Regions from separate parts of the Thioalkalivibrio sp. ALE21 genome, predicted to be linked through region 1. Evidence: predicted binding sites of a transcription regulator. Region 1 holds the regulator's gene; each other region holds the start of a gene.
What was found. Region 1 encodes sigma-54, which starts transcription at its own class of promoters, with help from an activator protein. Its sites were predicted from a motif close to TGGCANGNTNCNTGCTT; they were not measured.
Positions count from the first base shown of each region.

Region 2: glnA (glutamate--ammonia ligase) is a predicted target of sigma-54. The motif match lies at 3,678-3,694, and genes of this name have one in related genera.
Region 3: cynS (cyanase) is a predicted target of sigma-54. The motif match lies at 1,684-1,700, and genes of this name have one in related genera.
Region 4: D893_RS09845 (TorF family putative porin) is a predicted target of sigma-54. The motif match lies at 2,082-2,098, and genes of this name have one in related genera.

Region 1 is NZ_QKMA01000004.1:57,754-62,793, reverse strand. It holds gene hprK (HPr(Ser) kinase/phosphatase) at 1-915, opposite strand, end outside; gene D893_RS05030 (PTS sugar transporter subunit IIA) at 918-1,382, opposite strand; gene raiA (ribosome-associated translation inhibitor RaiA) at 1,387-1,725, opposite strand; gene D893_RS05020 (RNA polymerase factor sigma-54) at 1,729-3,252, opposite strand; gene lptB (LPS export ABC transporter ATP-binding protein) at 3,337-4,077, opposite strand; gene lptA (lipopolysaccharide transport periplasmic protein LptA) at 4,074-4,616, opposite strand; gene lptC (LPS export ABC transporter periplasmic protein LptC) at 4,613-5,040, opposite strand, start outside.
Region 2 is NZ_QKMA01000003.1:59,333-64,372, forward strand. It holds gene D893_RS03490 (fused response regulator/phosphatase) at 1-898, shown strand, start outside; gene D893_RS03495 (SDR family NAD(P)-dependent oxidoreductase) at 895-1,650, shown strand; gene D893_RS03500 (cold-shock protein) at 1,832-2,035, shown strand; gene glnA (glutamate--ammonia ligase) at 2,185-3,594, opposite strand; gene D893_RS03510 (cation diffusion facilitator family transporter) at 3,813-5,006, opposite strand.
Region 3 is NZ_QKMA01000006.1:89,281-94,320, reverse strand. It holds gene D893_RS07275 (EAL domain-containing protein) at 1-1,013, opposite strand, end outside; gene cynS (cyanase) at 1,192-1,638, opposite strand; gene D893_RS07265 (sigma 54-interacting transcriptional regulator) at 1,821-3,479, opposite strand; gene D893_RS07260 (ABC transporter permease) at 3,688-4,527, opposite strand; gene D893_RS07255 (ABC transporter substrate-binding protein) at 4,524-5,040, opposite strand, start outside.
Region 4 is NZ_QKMA01000011.1:44,304-49,343, forward strand. It holds gene D893_RS09835 (ammonium transporter) at 1-852, opposite strand, end outside; gene glnK (P-II family nitrogen regulator) at 892-1,230, opposite strand; gene D893_RS09845 (TorF family putative porin) at 1,304-2,026, opposite strand; gene folB (dihydroneopterin aldolase) at 2,346-2,708, opposite strand; gene D893_RS09855 (amidoligase family protein) at 2,853-3,848, shown strand; gene D893_RS09860 (gamma-glutamyl-gamma-aminobutyrate hydrolase family protein) at 3,814-4,644, shown strand; gene D893_RS09865 (PAS domain-containing protein) at 4,841-5,040, shown strand, end outside.

The DNA.
Region 1 (5,040 bases):
GCCCTGCATGTGCAGCAGGTGATTGCGGACCGCGGCCTCGATCATGACCGCGATGTTGCGCCCCGGCGCCACCGGCAGGCTGATCAGCGGGATGCGCAGGCCGAGGATCTCGCTTTCGCCGCGACGCCCGTTCAGACGATCGTCCGGCACCGGCGAGGGCTCGTTGTGGTCGCGCAGATCGATGATCAGGCGCAGATATTTGCCGCCCTTGATCGCCGAGTCGCCGTACATCGCGCGGATGTTGAGCACGCCCAGGCCGCGCACCTCGAGCAGGTCCTGGAGCAGGGCGGGGCAGTGTCCGCGCACGATATCGGGGGCAATGCGCGCGAATTCGGGGGCATCATCGGCGATCAGCCGATGGCCCCGCGAGATCAGTTCCAGCGCTACCTCGCTCTTGCCGACGCTCGACGCCCCCGAGATCAGCACGCCGATCCCGAGGATCTCCATGAACACCCCGTGGCGCACCTCGAAATGAGCGAGGCGCTGCTGCAGGAAATAGCGGAGCAGGGCGATGACTTCGTGCGAGGAGGTGCGAGTGCACAGTATCACTGGTAGAGGGTCGTCACCAGCGTGGGGCATGCGCGGGAACGGGCAGGTGTCCTCGGCGAAAATCACCATGGTGGTGCCGGTGCGGGCCATCTCCAGCACAAGGTGGTCACGCTGTTCGTCGGACAGGCCGGCGATGTAGCGGGCCTCGTAGTCGCCGATGACCTGGATGCGGTTGGGGCGGATCAGGTTGAGATGGCCGGCCAGCGGCAGGTCGCCATCGCCGACTCCCAGGAGTTCGCGGTCGCCCGCGGCCTCCTCCCCGTGGACGTAGCGCAGGTCCAGACGGCTCCCCATCGCCCGCGTGAGCGCGGCGATGGTGATGTTGCTCGCGGTGCCGTCGCCTGCCGCCTCCGCCCGGTCGGCCATGGTCAGGTGTCTCCCAGGGCCCGGGTGAGGGCCTGCTGGACCCCCGCGCTGTCCGCGGCGCGCCGGATGCCGGCGAGGGTGTCCGGCTGCGACAGGCCGCGTGCGAGCTGGGCCAGCAGGTCCAGGTGTTCGCTGGTGGCCTCTTCCGGCACCAGCAGGGCGATCAGGATGTCCACCGGTTCGTGGTCCATGGCCTCGAAATCCACGCCCTGATCCAGACGCAGGACCGCGATGCGGGGCGTATCCAGCTCGGCCAGACGGCCGTGCGGAATCGCCACGCCATGGCCGAGCCCGGTGGAGCCCAGTTTTTCGCGGGCCGACATGGCTTCGAACGCGGCGCTGGCCGCCAGCCCGTCCGCGGCCCCGTCCACCAGCAGATCGGCGAGGGTTTCCAGCGCTCGTTTCTTGCTGGAGCAGTCGGCTTCCAGTCCGATGCGCTCCGGGGTGATGAGCTCGGCCGGGTTCATCGGTTTACGGGGTCTGTTCGCGGTTGCGCTGGTGGCCTTCGGCGCGATGATGGTCCTTGACCTTCTCCTTGTGCTTGATCAGCTGGCGGTCGACCTTGTCGATCAGGCCGTCGATGGCGGCGTACATGTCGTCGTGGCTGGCCTCGGCGTGGATGTGGTTGCCGGTGACCTGCAGATTCGCTTCCGCCTTGTTGTGCAGCTTCTGCGTCTTCTCGTGGGTCAGCACCACGTGCACGTCGATCACCTTGTCGAAGTGGCGTTCCAGCTTCTCGAATTTCTCGTTGACGTAGTCGCGCAGGGCGTCGGTGATTTCGACGTGGTGTCCGGTGAGGTTGATCTGCATGGGTCAGGCTCCTTTCGGTTTGCTTCCGGTCGGCATGGCGGCCATCTGGCGGCGTTCGCTGGAGGATGGCAGGTTCATGCCCTCCCGGTATTTGGCCACGGTACGTCGGGCCACGTTGATGCCCCGATCCGCCAGGATCTGGGCGAGGCGGGAATCGCTGAGCGGTTTGCCCGGCGTTTCCTCTTCGATGAGTTCGCGGATCATGGCACGAATCGCGGTCGCGGAGCATTCCCCGCCGTCGCTGGTGCCCACGTGACTGGAGAAGAAATACTTGAATTCGAACACTCCGCGGGGGGTGTGCATGTATTTCTGCGTGGTCACCCGCGAGATCGTGGACTCGTGCATCTCCAGGGCTTCGGCGATGTCGCGCAGGATCAGCGGCTGCATCGCCACCTCGCCGTGTTCCAGGAACCCCTGCTGGCGTTCGACGATCGCTCGCGCTACGCGCAGGAGGGTGTCGTTGCGGCTGTGCAGGCTCTTGATGAACCACCGCGCCTCCTGCAGCTGGTCGCGCATGAATGCGCTGTCGCGGGCATCGGAGACCTGGCGGACCATGCCGGCGTAGAGGTCGTTGACGCGAATGCGCGGGGCGATCTCGGGATTCAGGTCGACCTGCCAGCCCTGGTCGGTATGACGCACGTAGACATCCGGGACCACGTATTCCGGCGGCGTCTCGCTGATCTGGGCGCCGGGACGCGGGTTGAGCGTACGGATCAGGTCCAGGGCCGCGGCCAGCTCGTCGGCATCGCGCACGCCGCTCTGGCGCTGCAGTGCCTTGTAGTCACGCCGGGCAAGGGCGTCCATGCCGTGTTCCAGGACCGCGCGCGCGGCTTCGCGCGAGGGCGCGTCCGGCGCCAGCTCGCCCAGCTGGACCTCCAGGCACTCGCGCAGATCCAGCGACCCGACCCCGAGGGGGTCGCAGTGCTGCAGCCAGTGGCGCACTGCCTCCACCTCGTCGGTGCCGACCGGGGTGTCCTCGCCCTGACTGATGGTGTCGGCCAGGGTCTCGACGTCCCCCTCGAGGTAACCGTCGCCGTTGATGGTGTCGATCAGGGCGGCGCCGATGCGCTGGTCACGCGGGGTCAGGTGCGACAGATGCAGCTGCCACAGCAGGTGGTCCTGCAGGCCACCGCCATCGTCGTCCGAGGTGTTTTCCAGGGGATCGCGGTCGTCCAGTCCGCGCGGGCTGGCGCTGGCGTCGTAGATGTCTTCCCAGCGGGTGTCGGTCACCAGTTCGTCGGGGATGACATCCTCCGAACCGCCGGCGTCCACCGTTTCGCCGGTGCCGGCGGCGGCATCGCTGGCGGTCTCGTTCTCGCCCTCGGTGCCGGGGTCCGGGGTTTCTTCGCCATCGGCGCCGAGTTCGTCGTCCTCGGCCTGTTCCAGCATGGGGTTGCTTTCCAGCGCCTGCTGGATCTCGGCCTGGAGCTCCAGCGTCGAGAGCTGCAACAGCCGGATGGCCTGCTGCAGCTGCGGCGTCATGGTCAGCGTCTGACCGAGCTGCAGGTTCAGCCCGGGCTTCAGCATGAGTTGGGAGAGGCGTTGTTCACCATAAGTGAATAGTAATCCCTTGTTGTGGCCTTGTGCACCGGCCGGATGTGGCGATCGGTGTCACAGGCGGAAATTTTCGCCGAGGTAGACCTCGCGCACGCGGGCATCGTCCAGCAGTTCCTCCGGCGTTCCCGCGCTCAGAAGGTGCCCCTCGCTGAGGATGTAGGCGCGGTGGCAGATGCCCAGGGTCTCGCGCACGTTGTGGTCCGAGATTAGTACGCCGATGCCGCGTTCGGCCAGGTGGCGGATCACTTCCTGGATCTCGCTGACCGAGATCGGGTCGACCCCGGCGAAGGGTTCGTCCAGGCAGATAAACCGCGGATCACCGGCCAGCGCACGGGCGATCTCGGCGCGCCGCCGTTCGCCTCCGGACAACGCGATGCCGGGGCTGTGGCGCACGGTTTCGAGCTGGAATTCCTCGATCAGGGCATCGCCAATGCGGCGGCGCTCGTGGCGGTCCAGTCCGGGCCGCAGTTCCAGCACTGCCTGCAGGTTGTCCTGGACCGACAGGCGGCGGAAGATCGAGGCCTCCTGCGGGAGATAGCCCAGCCCGGCGCGGGCGCGTTCGTGGATGGGGGCCTGCGTGATGTCGCGCCCGCCCAGGGTGATGCGCCCGGTATTGGGCCGGATCAGGCCGACCAGACTGTAGAAACAGGTGGTCTTGCCGGCCCCGTTGGGTCCCAGCAGGCCGACCACCTCGCCGGGCACCAGGTCCACGTCCATTGCGTCCAGCACGGTACGCTGGCCATAGCGCTTGCTCAGCTCGCGGGCGACCAGATGGCCGTCGGCCGCGGGCCTCATGGATCGTCCTCGCGTGGCTGCAGGCGGATGTGCACGCGCTCGTCGTCGGTGTCGCCGCGTTCCGCGCGGATCACGTCGCGCTCGAGGTCATAGGTGATGCGCTGCCCGCGGGCATCCTCGGCGGCGGTGATGACGCGCGCCCGTTCGGTCAGGATCACGCGTTCCTCGTCGAGGAAATAGTCGATGCGCAGCCCTTCGGCGATGCGCATCTCGCCGGTCTCGGGATCGGGCGACTCCAGGCGTGCGGGCTCGCCGTGGGCCTCGATCTCGTAGGGGCGGCGCTCGCGCATGTGCACGATCACGCGGTCTGCTTCCAGCGTGGCATCGCCGCGCACCACGATTACGTCGCCGGTGTAGGTGCCGGTGCCCGCGCGTTCGTCCATCTCGGCGTGGTCCGCGGTGATCTCCACCGGCAGGGCATCCTCGCGGCCGGTCGCCGGCGGGGCTGCCAGGATCAGTGCGAGTACGCCCGCCACGGCAAGCAGCGGGGCCGGTCGGCGGATGCCCGCGCGGCGATGTTCGGTTGTGGCCGGGTTCATTCCGGGCGGTCCTCCTGCGGCAGGTCGCTGTACAGCGTGTAGACCTCGGCGAGCAGTTCAATGGTATCCGCTTGCGGGTCGGCGCGCAGGCCGGTACCCCGCTGGAACAGTCCCGGCTGTTCCAGAGTGCTCGACGCCGACGAGGTCGTCAGCCGGGTGTCCAGCGCCACGCGCACGTCGCGCGACTCGATCACCGTGCGCACGCGCTCGTTGCGTTCGGGGCGCACGCCGCGGGTGTGGCCGAAGGTATGCAGCAGTTCGCGATCGGGCTGATGCGCCGCGCGCGGGGCCCGCCAGGTCCAGTTCAGGCCCCGTTGGTCCAGCAGATCCAGCTCCGGGTCATCGATGAACTGGACCGCATCCCGGTCGTATTCGCGCAGCCGCGACCCCTGCAGGCGGTGGGTGGGCCGCCCGTCCTCGCCAG
Region 2 (5,040 bases), on a different contig from region 1:
CCTGCCGGATGCGCTGCTGTGCGGCGGCGACGGACGACTGCGCAGCCTGCCCTCGCAGGCGATGCCGCTGGGGATCCTGCCCCGGCTGGAGCTGGACAGCGGCCCTCGGCGTTACGCCGTCGCCGCCGACGAGACCCTGCTCATCGTCACCGACGGGGTTCTGGAAGAGGAAGGCGCGGCCGGCGAGCCGTTCGGCGAGGCACGCCTGCATGGCTGTCTGTGCCATCCGGAGCGCCCCCCGGAGCGGATCGATCGGCTGGGCAACGCACTGTCACGGCACATGGGGGACGCGTCACCGGCCGACGACATCACCGCGGTCGCCATCACCTGCGACCCCGAGGTCGTGCTGGAAACCGGTCTCGCGGTACCCCCGGACACCACCGGCAACCGACGCTGGTCCATGGAGGCCGCCGGGGCCGAGCTGGCCCGCGTGGACGTCGCGGAAGAGGCCCGACAGCAGCTCCGGCGCTGGTTTCCCGGGTCCGGCGAACACCTTCAGGCCCTGCAGACGGTGATCGCCGAGCTCTGCAACAATGCCTTCGAACATGGCGTGCTGGGCCTGTCTTCCGAGATGAAAGCCACCGCGGAGGGCTTTGCCGAGTACTATCGCCTGCGCCAGGAAGGACTCGAGCGCCTGGAAGGGCGCATCGGTATCAGTCTGCGCTATCGCCGCACGGACGACTGGCACTGCGTGCGCATCCGTGTGCGCGACAGTGGCGCGGGCTTTGACCACCAACGGGTACGGCGGGCGCTGGAGGGCGAGAGCGACGAAAGGCTGTGGGGGCGCGGCCTTACCCTGGTGCACCGTCTTTGCCGGCAGATGCGGCACCTCGGGAGCGGCAATCTCGTGGAGGCCGAGTACGCCTGGATGGAACCACTCAGCGAGGAGCAGACATGACATCGACCACTCCGCAATCGGCCCTGATCACCGGCAATTCCAGCGGCCTGGGCCTCGGGCTCACCCGGGTCCTCGCCGCCGACGGCGCGGCGGTCTACGGCATGAGCCGCCGCGGCTGCCCGGACGACGGGGTCGCCGGCGACGTACAGATCGACCTGGCGGACTTCGACACGATCCCGGAGGCCATGGACCGGCTGCTGCAGGGCGTCACCCGGCTGGATCTGGTGATCCTGAACGCCGGCCTGCTGGGGCATATCCAGCGCATGCCGGACGCCCCGATGGAGGAACTGCGCCTGCTGATGGACGTGAACACCTTTGCCAACAAGGTGATCCTGGATCGTCTGCTGACGCGCGAGATCCCGGTCGGCCAGATCGTAGCCATCTCCTCGGGGGCGGCGGTGTTCGGCAACGCCGGCTGGAGCGGGTATTCGCTGTCCAAGGCCGCGCTGAACATGCTGATGCAGCTCTACTCGCACGAATTCCCCGGCGTGCCGGTGCATTCGCTGGCACCGGGTCTGATCGACACCGCGATGCAGGACTATCTGTGCGACGAGGCCGACAGCGAGACCTTCACCGCCCTGCAGCGGCTGAAGGCCGCGCGCGGCACCCGCACCATGCCGGAACCGGAAACCGCGGCACGCGACATCCTCGAGGTACTGCCACGGCTGCGCGAGCAGCCCTCCGGAAGCTTTGTCGATATCCGTGCACTCAACGACCCGGAAGAATACGCGCGCCTGACCGGTCGGCGTTGACAGAAAAACTTCATCACACCCCATTGGCTTTTGCCGGCGCAGGGGCGTATAGTCGAATACGTGATTCGCGGTAAGCAGCAACTCCAAGGAAGTCCCCAGTTTTCTGGACCAGTGCTCCCGTTGATCTGTTGGTAGCGTTCCGCAATCACGTTTCTTTAGTTACATGATGAGGTAAGTAGTTGTGAATACCGGTGTTGTTAAGTGGTTCAACGAGAGCAAGGGTTTCGGTTTCATCACCCCCGATGATGGCGGCAAGGACGTGTTCGTGCACTTCTCCGCGATCAACGGTTCGGGCTTCAAGACCCTGGCCGAAGGCCAGAAGGTTTCCTTCGAGATTCAGGAAACCGCCAAGGGTCTGGCCGCGGGTGACGTAACCGCGCTGTAAGACTGCCCGCACGGCGCGCCTCCGGGCGCGCTTCGGGAAGCAGAGGGCCGCCTTCGGGCGGCCCTTTTTTGTGCGCGCTCTCCGCGCACAAAAAAGCCCCGGCGCGAACGCCGGGGCCCGATGATTGACGGCCGTAAAACCCGCGGGGCTTACAGGCTGTAGTACATGTCGAACTCGATCGGATGGGTGGTCATGCGCATGCGCGTGACGTCTTCCATCTTCAGGTCGATGTAGGCGTCGATCATGTCGTCGGTGAACACCCCGCCCTGGGTCAGGAACGCGCGGTCGCCGTCCAGCGCCTCGAGGGCCTGATCCAGCGAATGGGCGACCTGCGGGATGCCCTTTTCTTCCTCCGGCGGCAGATCGTAGAGGTTCTTGTCCATCGCCTCGCCCGGGTGGATCTTGTTCTGGATGCCGTCGATGCCGGCCATCAGCATCGCGGCGAACGCCAGATACGGGTTGGCGGTGGAGTCCGGGAAGCGCAGCTCGATGCGGCGGGCCTTCGGGCTCATCACGAACGGGATGCGGATGGACGCCGAGCGGTTGCGCGCGGAGTAGGCCAGCATCACCGGCGCCTCGAAGCCCGGCACCAGACGCTTGTAGCTGTTGGTGGACGGATTGGTGAAGGCGTTCAGCGCGCGGGCGTGCTTGATGATGCCGCCGATGTAGTAGAGAGCGGTTTCGGACAGGCCGCCGTACAGGTCACCGGAGAACAGATTCTTGCCGTCCTTCGACAGCGACTGGTGCACGTGCATGCCGGAGCCGTTGTCGCCGACAATCGGCTTGGGCATGAAGGTGGCGGTCTTGCCGTGCATGTGGGCGACGTTCTGCACCACGTACTTGAGCATCTGCACTTCGTCGGACTTCTTGGTCAGGGTCGCCGGGCCGACGCCGATCTCGCACTGGCCGGCGGTCGCCACCTCGTGGTGATGCACTTCGGTCACCAGCCCCATCTCGGTCATCACTTCGCACATGGTGGAGCGGATGTCGTGCAGGCTGTCGACCGGCGGGACCGGGAAGTAGCCACCCTTCACGCCCGGGCGATGGCCGATGTTGCCGTCGTCATACACGCGCTCGGAGTTCCACGAGGCCTCCTGGGAGTCCACGCGGCAGTAGGAGCCGGAGAGGTCGGAGCCCCACTTCACGTCGTCGAAGACAAAGAATTCGTTCTCCGGACCGAACAGCGCGGTGTCGGCGATGCCGGTGCTCTGCAGATAGGCCTCGGCGCGACGCGCCAGGGACCGCGGGCAGCGGTCATAGCCCTGCATGGTGGCCGGCTCCACGACATCGCAGCGGATGTTCATGGTCATGTCCTCGAAGAACGGATCGATGGCCGCGGACTCCGCGTCCGGCATCAGGATCATGTCGGACTCATTGATGCCCTTCCACCCGGAGATGGAGGAACCGTCGAACATCTTGCCTTCCTCGAAGGCGTCTTCGTCGAGGTCGTGGGCCGGCAGGGTCACATGCTGTTCCTTGCCCTTGGAATCGGTAAAACGGAAATCGACGAAGCGGACTTCCTGTTCCTTGATCTGCTTCAGCACTTCGGCTGCGGACATAGTGAGGACTCCTCTGGTCTTCAGTTTGAGACGGTCGATGCCGGTGCGGTCGTCAGAGGCCGAGCGGCGTCTGCCCGATGGTTATGCAGGTGGCGTGCCAGACCGAAAGCCCCGGTTCGGAGCGCCCTGACGCCCTTTTCCGCAGCGACGCCATCACGATCCGCACACCCGCAGTGCATAGAATGCACTATTGTGGTGCGTATGCATCAAGCCCGCCCTCATTCGGTGCACGGCCGGTAGAGTATGGTCACCTGGCCCAGCACCGGCTTCAGCGCCGGGTGCTCGCGGAGCTGCCGGGTCAGCAGGTCCGCGCGCCCCTCAAGCCCTGTCCCCGACAGCCCGGGATCCAGGCGCAGGGTAACGGTGGCATGCACCCGCCCGCCCAGATAGTGCAGCGACAGGTGCTCCAGGGCCTCCAGCTCGGGGAAGCCGGACCAGGCTTCGCGCAGCCCGGCCACCAACTCGGGGCGCAATGGCAGCCGCGAGCTGGCGGCCTGATCCTCGTCGTTTTCGGGATCCACGTGCACGGTTATATCGCAGACTGCGCCCGCATCCTCGGTCACCGCCTGATGGACCGCGTCAGCGATGCGGTGCCCCTCCGACACCGAGATCATCGGTGCGACCTGCACGTGCACGTCGGCCACGGCATCGTCGCCGGAGCGCCGGGTGCGCAGCATGTGGGCGTCCTTTACCCCCGGGACGTCCAGGATGGTGCGGTGGATTCGCTCGACCTCCTCCGGTTCCAGCGCGGTGTCGATGAGTTCCGCGGCGCTGCGCCAGACGAGGCGCCCGGCAATATGCAGGATGAAGCCGGCCACCACCAGCGCCGCGGCCGCGTCCAGCCACGGCCACCCCGCTACCGCACCGGCGACTGCCAGCAGGACAATGACGGAGGAGATCGCATCGGTACGGTGATGCCAGGCGTTGGCTTCCAGCATGCGCGACCCCAGGCGGCGCGCGACCCGATGCGTGTACTGGTACATGCCCTCCTTGGCCACCAGGGTAACCACGGCGAATGCGATGGCCAGCGGCGCCGGACCGGTCAGCTCTTCCGGCCCCAGCAGCCGGCTGCCCGCGCCCCAGGCAATGGCAACGCCGGCGAGAGCGAGAAAGACCCCCACAATAACGGTGGCGAGGGTTTCGATGCGGCCGTGACCATAGGGGTGATTGCGATCAGGGGAGGCGGCCGCATGCCCCGCCGCGACCAGCACCACGGCATCGGTGACCAGGTCCGAGACCGTATGCACGCCGTCGGCGATCAGCGCCTGCGAGTTCAGCAGCCATCCGCTGGCCAGCTGGGTGACAGCCAGGCCGGAATTGACCGCAGCGCCGGTCAGCGTCACCCGCCGTGTATCACGATAGCGCGAGCCGTCGCGTGGAGCGTCGGCTGAGTCGTCACTGTGCGTGGCCATCATCCCTCCGGGACGGATCAATCCGCTCATTATG
Region 3 (5,040 bases), on a different contig from region 1:
GCCGCGGCCATCAGCGCCAGCAGCCCCAGCAGCAAGGCGATGGTGACCGCCGGGTTCTCGCGCCAGTAGAGCAGCGGGTCCAGGGCCGGGTTGCGTTCGTAGGGCGGGGCGCCCAGGCGTTCCAGCAGGTCATGTATCGGGGCGTAGGACAGCGGCGCGGCCCAGCCGAAATATTCGCCGGCCCCACTTGCCGGGTGACCCTCCGGCATCTCCAGCAGGGCCACGGTCACCGCGTTGGCCAGGGCTTCGTCGGCATGTTCCATGCGCGAGAACGGCCATTCCGGGAACAGGCGGGTGGTGTGCTCGAACGGAAAGCCGGGGGTGTCGCGCGGTTCCAGCACCCGCAGTTCGCCGGGTTCGAACGCCCCGGCCCCGGCCATGCGGTCGAGCACGCCGGTGCGGACCGTGCCGGCGTCCGCGCGGCCGTCGAGCACGGCCTCGACCACGCGGTCATGCGGCATGTCGGTGAAAGTCAGCTCGGCGAGTTCCTCGCGCGGATCCACGCCGGCATCCAGCAGGGCCTCGTGCCCGGCATGCCACCCACCCAGCGAACCTTCCTGCACCGCAAACAGGTGCTGGCCGGCGATGTGTTCCAGCGCAGTGATGTCGTCGCGGTCGGCGCGCGTGAATATGACACCGCCGAACAGCCGGACCGGTTCGCCTTCGTGTGACGCGATCAGTGTGGTCAGGCGGCTGATGCCGTGGGCGTATTCCAGCTGGACGTAGTGTCCGGTATTGGTGAGAACGAAATCGATCTCTTCCCCCGCCACCGCGTCTTCCAGTTCGGGGTAGTTCATCGCCCGCATGCGGAAGCGGACGCCGAAATCTTCACCCACGGCCTCGGTCAGGTAGTCCGCTGTCGGTTGCCAGCGGGCCTCGGCTGCGCTTGCCTCGCGCACCGCGAGAACACCGATGTCCACCGTCGTGGCCCCATCCGGAGCGCCGGCGACCGCGCCCGGGAGGGACGGGAGCAGCATCACGGCCAGGACGAGGGTGCGGGGCAGCCATTTCATGCCGGTCAGCCTACTACGAACCGGGCAGTGGATGCTCGTACGTGCAGACAACGGTTTGATTCGGGAACCTTTCGTGCCCGCGAGGGGCAGGGAAATGCAGGGAGGGCAGGGAGGAAAGGCTGGCAGAGCCCCGCCCGGGCCACGGCCACGGGCGGGCAAGGGGGCGAGTGGCCGGTGTTCACCAGCTCTTGTAGGGCAGGAACTTGCCGTTCCAGGTGATCTTCACCCGATCCCCCTTCGGGTCCTCGACCTTGTCGATGTCCATGGTGAAGTCGATGGCGCTCATGATGCCGTCGCCGAACTTTTCGTGGATCAGCGCCTTCATGGTGTCACCGTACACGTTGATTGCCTCGTAGAAGCGGTAGATCACCGGGTCGGTCGGGATGGTCTTGTCCCAGTGCTTGTGCGGGAACGCCTGCAGGGCCTTCGACACGTCGGGGCCCAGGTCGAGAAACGCGGTGAGCCGGTCGGCCGCCTCGGCGTCGAGGTGATTCATGCCGTAGCAGGCCGAGGTCACGTAGACCTCGTGCAGGCCGGTGGCCTCGGCGATGCCGGCCCAGGTCGCGGACCGGCTCTCCTTGGCTTCGAGGATGGTGGCGGTCATTTCGGTCTTGCTGAGGGTCATGGTGGCCTCCCGGTTGGTGTCGGATCAGTGTTGCCACCCAATGCTCTGCAGATCCCGTGCCAGCTGGACGCCGTTCACCGGATCCGCTCCGGGACGGCCGTACGGGAGCACGGGTCGGGTGAGGCGGACACTTTGTCCGCTCCCGGTGCGGACAAAGTGTCGACAATGTCCGCACCGGGGTCTCAGGCCAGTCCCAGTTTCTTCAGGCGGTAGCGCAGCTGGCGCGGGGTGAGGCCCAGGTCCATGGCGGCACGGGTCTTGTTGCCGCCGCTGCGTTCGATGGCGTCCCGCAGCTGGTCGGCCTCGGAGGCGTGCACGCGGCGGTAGGGGCGGACGATGCCGGGGCCGGCCGCCCCGTCGGAGTGCGCCTCGTTGCCGTGCGTGCCGGGAAAGGCCGGGGTGTCCGGTGATGGTGCGGTGTCGGGTTGCGGGGAACCGGCAGGGCCGGTGGCGTGCAGTCCGGGGCTGATGCGCGATTCCTCGTGCAGGATCTCGTCGATCAGGCCGGTGCCGATGCGGCCCTCGCTGGAGAGCAGCACCGCGCGTTCCAGCACGTTCTCCAGCTGGCGGATGTTGCCCGGCCAGTCGAAGGTCTCCAGACGCTCCATAACCCCGTCGTCCAGGACCACGTTCCAGCCATGGACGTGGGTGTAACGGTCGAGAAAGTGCCGTGAGAGCAGGCGAATGTCGCTGGCGCGATCGCGCAGCGCGGGCATGTGCAGCGGGATCACGTTGAGGCGGTAGAACAGATCGAGCCGGAATTCCCCGGCATTGACCGCTTTCTGCAGGTCCTTGTGGGTGGCGGCGACCACGCGCACGTCCACCGGGATGTCGCGCGATCCCCCGATGGGCTGCACGACCCGTTCCTGCAGCACGCGCAGGATCTTGGACTGAAGCGCCTCCGGCATGTCGCCGATCTCGTCGAGGAACAGGGTGCCGCCGTCGGCCAGGGCGATCTTGCCGGTCTTGGCGCTGGAGGCCCCCGTGAAGGCGCCTTTCTCGTGGCCGAACAGTTCCGATTCCAGCAGGTCGGCGGGGATCGCGGCACAGTTCAGGGAGATGAACGGTCGCGTGTTGCGCTGGCTGATCCGGTGGATCATGCGCGCGATCTTTTCCTTGCCGGTCCCGGAGTCGCCGGTGATCAGCACCGTGGCCTGGGTGTCGGCGATGCGGTGGACCTGCTTGAGGACGCTGCGCAGGGCGGGGCTCTCGCCGAGGATTCCGTATTTCGCCCCCTGGGTGTCGAGGGCGCTCTTGAGGTAGCGGTTTTCCGAGACCAGTTCGGCCGTGCGTTCGGCGATCAGCTGGTTGATGCGCAGGACCTGGCCGATCATGGAGGCGACAACGCGCAGCACGTTGAGATCGTCCTGGAACTGGCGCGAGCGGCGGCGCAGCCGGTGGACCCCGAGTACGCCGATCGGCTGTTCGTCCTGCACGATGGGGACCCCGATATATGCCACGGTCTCCTGCGGCAGGGTCGAGCGGTCGACCGCCCGGGCGAGATATTCCGGCTCGTTGTCGATGTCCTGGATCAGCGCGATCTGTCCGGTCTTCATCACCCGGCCGGTCACGCCCTCGCCCAGCGAGTAGCTGCCGCGCTCGCGTTCGGCGTCGGTCAGGCCGTAGGCATGCCGGATCTTCAGCTGTCCGCTGTCCGGGTCGGGCAGCAGGACCCGGCCGCGGTTGAGGCCCAGCAGCTGGGACATCATGCCGAGGATGCGGTAGATGGCGGCGTCGGGGTCGCGCGAGCGGCCCATCAGCCGGGCGACCTCCAGCAGCAGGGTGATCTCCTGCTCGCGGGTCGCCTGGTCGGTGCGGTCTTCGGTGGCGGTGTCGTTCATGCCCGGTGGACATGCAGAAACCCTGCCAGTGTCAGGGAGCCGGGCACGGCGCCATGCAGCGCCCGGTTGGTCCGGCGGTGGGGCCCCGTAATGCACGCGAATGGTGCAATCCTGCGATATCCGTGCTTCGGCGGTGCAGGTGGAAAGGGAAAAAGGCCCGGCCGCGAACGGCCGGGCAGATGGAGGGAGCAGGGAGGAAGGGGGTGGTTCAGCTTTCGGCGTGGTAGCTGCTGCGCCGGATCAGCCGCACGCAGATGGCGTCCAGCATATAGCCGATCAGGCCGATCACCAGTACGAAGGCCGCCAGCTTGTCGTACTCGAGCGTGTCGCGGGCATCGTTGATGGCGTAGCCGAGTCCCGAGGTCACGCCCAGGTATTCCGCCGGCACCAGTACGATCCAGGCCACGCCGACGGCCAGGCGGATGCCGGCGAACACGTCCTGGGCGATCGCGGGCATCACGATGTAGCGCAGCGTGTGGTAGGGGTTGGCGCCCAGGTTGGAGCCGACCTTCAGCCACATCGGATCGATGCGCTGCACCCCGTGTGCGGTGGCGTAGGTGATCGGCCAGACCGCGGCGATGGCGATCAGGAAGATGATCGCCGCATCCCAGGTGGCGAAGGCCAGCACCGCGATCGGCATCCACGCCAGGGGCGAGATCATGCGCAGGAACTGGAACGGCACGTGGGTGGTTTCGCGCAGCACGTTGAAATAGCCGATCATCACCCCCAGCGGGACCCCGATCAGGATCGCGTAGAGCAGGCCGAAGCCGACCCGGTGCAGGCTGGATTCGATCGGCGACCACACCTGCCCGGAACTCACGATGTCCCAGAAGGCGGTCAGCGTGGGCCCGGGGGCGAAGCTGGCGAAGGCCATGGTGTCGGGGTTGTTGGCGATCAGCCAGCCACCCCACCACCACAGGGCCAGCAGCCCGGCGATGCCGAGCAGCGGGTACTGCAGCCGCCGGCGCAGGTGGTTCGCGGTGCGCAGCGAGGCCCACCCCCACTCCCCGGGGGTGGCCGGCAGGTCGAATGTCGCGTCACGGTTCATAGCTGTACGATCTCCTCGCGGGCAAACGGCGAATCCATGTCCACGCCGGGTGCGTTGTGCCAGGCGGTGTATTTCTCCATGGCCTTCTCGACGAACTCGTAGTTGACCAGGTCATCGGCCACTTCCTGCGGGTCCAGGCCCTGCAGGAAGGTGGTGTCGCCGCCGACCAGGGTCTCGTTCATCGCCCCGACCAGCATCTTCGTCGCCGACGGGTAGGGCCACGGGGAGAAGTCGATGCGGCCGTTGCCCCAGTCGGCGTGGCGGATCGCGCCGGAGTCGATGTAGGTGCTGTCGTCGGCGTAGTTGGTCATCGCGCGTTCCACCACCCCGGACGGCATCGGCAGATAGCCCTTGCCGTCACGCGACAGCAGGTGGGCGACCTCCTTCTTGTTGTCCTGAATATGCCCCTGGGCGCGGACCACGGCGTTCATGGTCTTCTGCGTCCATTCCGGCTGGCGGTCGGTGAGCGTCTCGTTCATGCACACCACGCAGCAGGGGTGGTTCTTCCAGATG
Region 4 (5,040 bases), on a different contig from region 1:
GTTCAGGGCCATGGTCAGATCGGCCTTGCCGAACATCAGACGGGTGGTGATCAGCGCGGCAATCACGCCCCCGGCCGCGGCCAGGTTGGTGTTGGTGAACACGGCCGCCACGGCATTCGCGGATTCAACGTCGGACACCTTGAGCTCGGAACCGCCGTTGAAGCCGAACCAGCCCAGCCAGAGGATCAGCACGCCCAGCGTCGCCAGCGGCATGCTGGAGCCCGGGATCGCGTTGATCTGGCCGTCCTTGCCGTACTTGCCCTTGCGCGCCCCCAGCAGCAGGACGCCCGCCAGCGCGGCCACGGCACCGGTGAAGTGGACGATGCCCGAACCGGCGTAGTCGAGATAGCCGATCTGGTCCAGCATGCCGCCGCCCCAGCTCCAGAAGCCCTGGATCGGGTAGATCACGCCGGTGAGGACCACGGCGAAGGCGAGGAAGGCCCACAGCTTCATGCGTTCGGCAACCGCCCCGGAAACAATCGACATCGCGGTGGCCACGAACACCACCTGGAAGAAGAAGTCCGCGCGGTCGGAGTAGTAGATGTCGCCACCGCTGCCCAGCACCTCGGACACGGCGTTGTCACCGGTGATAAAGAAGCCCAGGCCCGGGATCAACGAGGTGAGCCCGTCGCTGTACATGATGTTGTAGCCGATCAGCATGTACATGACCGAGGCGATGGAATAAAGGGAGATGTTCTTGGTGAGGATTTCGGCCACGCTCTTGGTCCGCACCATGCCGGCCTCGAGCATGGTAAAGCCCGCGGCCATCCACATGACCAGTGCGCCGGCCATCAGGAAGTAAAAGGTGTCAAGGGCGTAGGCCACCTCGACGACTTGCTGTTCGATATCCATTTTCGGATTACCTCATCTAATAATGACCGAGATGGGCGCTCAGAGCGCTTCGGTTCCGGTTTCACCCGTGCGGATTCGCAGGACCTGCTCGACCGGCGAGACAAAGATCTTTCCGTCCCCGATCTTGCCGGTGCTCGCGGCCTTCGAAACGGCTTCGATCACCTGGTCGACCAGGCTGTCATCCACCGCAACCTCCAGCTTGACCTTGGGCAGAAAGTCCACGACGTATTCAGCACCGCGGTACAGTTCGGTGTGGCCGCGCTGGCGACCGAAACCCTTGACTTCGGTCATGGTGATGCCCTGCACACCGATCTCGGACATCGCCTCGCGCACATCATCAAGCTTGAACGGCTTGATCACGGCAGTAATCATCTTCATGTCAGACTCCTCTCCGGCGAGCCGCTGCCCGGGGGCAACGACCCGCAACGATGTTTTGCTTCCGGTTCAACGATCAGAAGGATTTCGACCAGCCCACCCAGGCGCGCATGTCTTCGTCATCGACATCGGCGTAGGCCAGGTTCAGGCTGAATTCGCCGAACTCGCCGGCATCGCGGGCGAGGCTGGCGGAGTAGTGGGTGTAATCGTCATTGTCGCTGTCGTCGTACGTCTGACGTCCGACCATGAAACCGGCGCTGTAGACCTCGGCGAACGGCACATCCAGGCCGCCGTAGAAATAGACGTCGTCGCTTTCCAGAAGCGACTCGGACGCGCTGTCGGTCACCACCCACTGAACACCGCCGTAAAAACCGATCATGTCCATGTCATAACTGACTGACCCGACCAGTTCGCCGAAATCGTAAGAGACGGAATCCCCCTCGAACTCGGCATCGGGGTAGGCGTAATACACGTAACCCACGTCGTACCCGAAGCCGTTGTCAAAGGAATCGGCAAACCCACCGTAAAGATCGAGCTCGTAGGTCGTGCCGTCGTCTTCCTCGAAATCCACGTTGGATGCCCAGGTCCCCAGGTAAAACCCGGAGGCATGCTCCCAGTCAAAACCACCCTGGATAGCGGCGCCGCCATCGGTTTCGGAAAAGCCCCGCAGTTCATAATCGGACACGATCGAGATATTGGCCGACACCTCGGCGGCCGCGCTGGAAGTAAAGACGACACCCCCGGTGGACCCGACGGCCAGGATCGCGGTGGCGACGGCGGAATAAGCGAATTTCTTCATTGATTGACTCCCTCTGCGTGTTTTCTGGATGTCGCTGCTTGTCGACACCCGTTCCTTGCAGGGGGCGTGCCAGAAACGTTAAACGGGGCAAAAACCGGTTTTATGCAACGCTGTTGCGGGCAAACCACGGGTGATTGCCACGAACGGGTGCAATCACAAAGTGCAGGCGCACCAAAAGGGGGCAATACGAGGCGGGGCCGCCACCGGAAAGGGCGCCGCGCGGGAAAGAGCAGTACGGGAAAGCTGTGCGGGAGACAGGAGCAGGAAGTGTGGAAGCGTCCTGCCAATCGGCCAGGGCCTGCGCGCCGAAGTCCCGAGGTCAGTCGGTGGCGAGCGAGCCGCGTTCGATGGTGATGCCCACCTCGCGCACCCCGGCCACCGCGCCCGGTTTGCCCAGGGTGATGCGCAGCCACGGCGAACCGAACTGCGCCATCAGGGTCTCGGCGATCTCCTCGGCGAGGGATTCGAGCAGGATGTGGGGTTCGCGGGTCACGATGGCCCGCACCGCGTTGGCCACGGCCTCGTAGTCAACCGTGTCTTCGATCTCGCCGGAGTGGGCGGCCACGCGGGTATCCGCCGCCAGCTCGATGTCGAAACGCAGCGGGCGCCGGATACGCTGTTCCCAGCCGTATACGCCGACCACGGCGGGGATTTCGAGATCGCGCAAATAGATACGGTCCATGCGGGACACCGGGGACACAGGGTTGCGGAGGGGCTTATCGTACTGCCTGCCCCCGCCCGCGTACACCGGGGCGTGCGCTCGTGGCGCAACGCGCTACCATGCCCGGACAGCCCGGCCGATCAGCGCCGCCAGGAGAGCCGCCGCATGTCCGCCACTTCGTTTCTGCCACTGCCGTGGACCCGGACCCCCGAGGGGGCCCGGCGCCGGGTCGGCGTGGAGATCGAGATGGCAGGGGTCTCGCTGGAGACGATGGCCCGCGCCATCATCGACGAATTCGGCGGGCACATCGAGGCCGAGCATGCCTTCGTGCTGCATGTCCGCGACAGTGACGCGGGGGATTTCCAGCTGGAGCTGGATGCCCGCGTACTCAAGGACCGCGGCTATCGCGAGCACCTGGCCCGCCTGGGGGTCGACCTGGAAGACCGCGACCAGGAAGCACTGGAGGCCTGGCTGGCCGATGCCGCCGGGCGCCTGGTCCCGCACGAGATCGTCGCGCCACCCCTGGAACCTGCGCAGCTGCCCCGGCTGGACCGGGTGCGTGCCGCGCTGCAACAGGAAGGCGCGCTGGGCACCGAACGCTCGTTCCTGTACGCGTTCGGGCTGCAGCTGAACATCGAGATCCACAGCCGCGAGCCCGAATGGCTGCTGGCCATCCTGCGGGCCTTCGTGCTCATGTACGAGATCCTCGCGCAGGCGGGGGCCATCGACCTGTCGCGCCGCCTGTCGCCCTACATCCGGCCGTTCCCCGGCGCCTTCGTACGCTACATCCTCGACCCGGATTTCACCCCCGACCGCGCCTCTTTGATCGACACCTACCTGGCCCACAACCCCACGCGCAACCGCCCGCTCGACCTGCTGCCAGTCCTGGCGGAGCTGGATCCGGAACGCGTTGCGGCGGCGCCGGTGGAGCACGAACTGATCAAGCCGCGCCTCGCACTGCACTACCGGTTGCCGGACTGCCGCATCGACGACCCGGCCTGGAGCCTGGCGCACCCGCTGAACGGCTGGGTGGAAGTGGAACAGCTGGCCGCTCATCCCGAACGTCTGGAACGGCTCGCGCGGGAGTACCTGGAGCGCCCGGGCCAGGCAGTAGGCCGCTGGACCGATGAATGGATGCAGCGACTGCGTGCCTGGTTCTGAGCGCCCGCAGCGTCCGGTGATCGCCGTCACCGGCCCGGACCGTGGCGGCACGCCCGCGTGGCTGTTCACCGCCCTCGCGGTGTGGCGGGCCGGCGGCCGCCCCCTGCGCATCCGTCCCGGACGCCCCCGCCGCAACCGGCGCATCGACGCCCTGATCGTCGGTGGCGGGGCCGACGTGGATCCCGAACTTTATGGCGAAACCCTGCCCGAGGGCCCTGACACCACTGCCATCCGCCGGGCGGAGCAACGCCTGTCGCAGCGCCTGATCGGCTACGCCTTCTATCCCGCGCTGTGGTTGCTGCGCCGGCTGTTCCAGTCGAAAAGACCATCGCTGGATCCGGAGCGCGATCGGCTGGAGAAATCCCTGATTCACCACGCCCTGGACGAACACCTGCCAATCCTCGGCATCTGCCGCGGGATGCAGCTGATCAACGTGGTGCGCGGCGGCAGCCTGCACCGCGACCTCGCCGCCTTCTACGTGGAGACCCCCAACGCCCGCAGCCTGCTGCCCGTGAAGCGGGTACGGCTGGATCCGCACTCGCGGCTGTCCATCATCCTCGGAGATGCCGCACTGCACGTGAATGCCCTGCACAGCCAGGCCGTCGACCGCCTCGGACGGGGCCTGACCATCGCCGGGCGCGAGCCCTCACGCGTGGTCCAGGCCATCGAGGCCGACGGGCCCGATTTCTGCATCGGCGTGCAGTGGCACCCCGAATACCTGCCGCAGAAGACCCGCCACCAGCGCCTGTTCCGGGCGGTGGTCCGCGCCGCCGTCGACCACCACGAGGTGCAGTGACCGGGACACCGCTCCCGACAATCACTTGCGAACTCTGGGGAAAACATCTAGCTTGACCGCACTGTTCAGGAGGCTTTCCGGCGCGGGTGAAACATCCATCCGACCGACGATCGTCGCACAACCACCCGGACCACCCGTGGCGATCAGGGAACGATCCTGGCGTCCTGCGGACGGTCCGCGATCCGGGTACGCTCCGATGACCCAAGAGCAACAACCGCAAGGAGAACCGGCGCTTCGGGAAGCCCTGGAGCAGGCCCGGGAGCGCATCCGGGAACTCGAGGCATCCCGCGAAGATGCCCGGCAAACGCTGGAAGAACTTCAACTGCATCAGGAGGAGCTGCGCACCCAGAACGAGGAACTGCGGCAGACCCAGCAGGCCCTGGCCCAGGCCAGCCA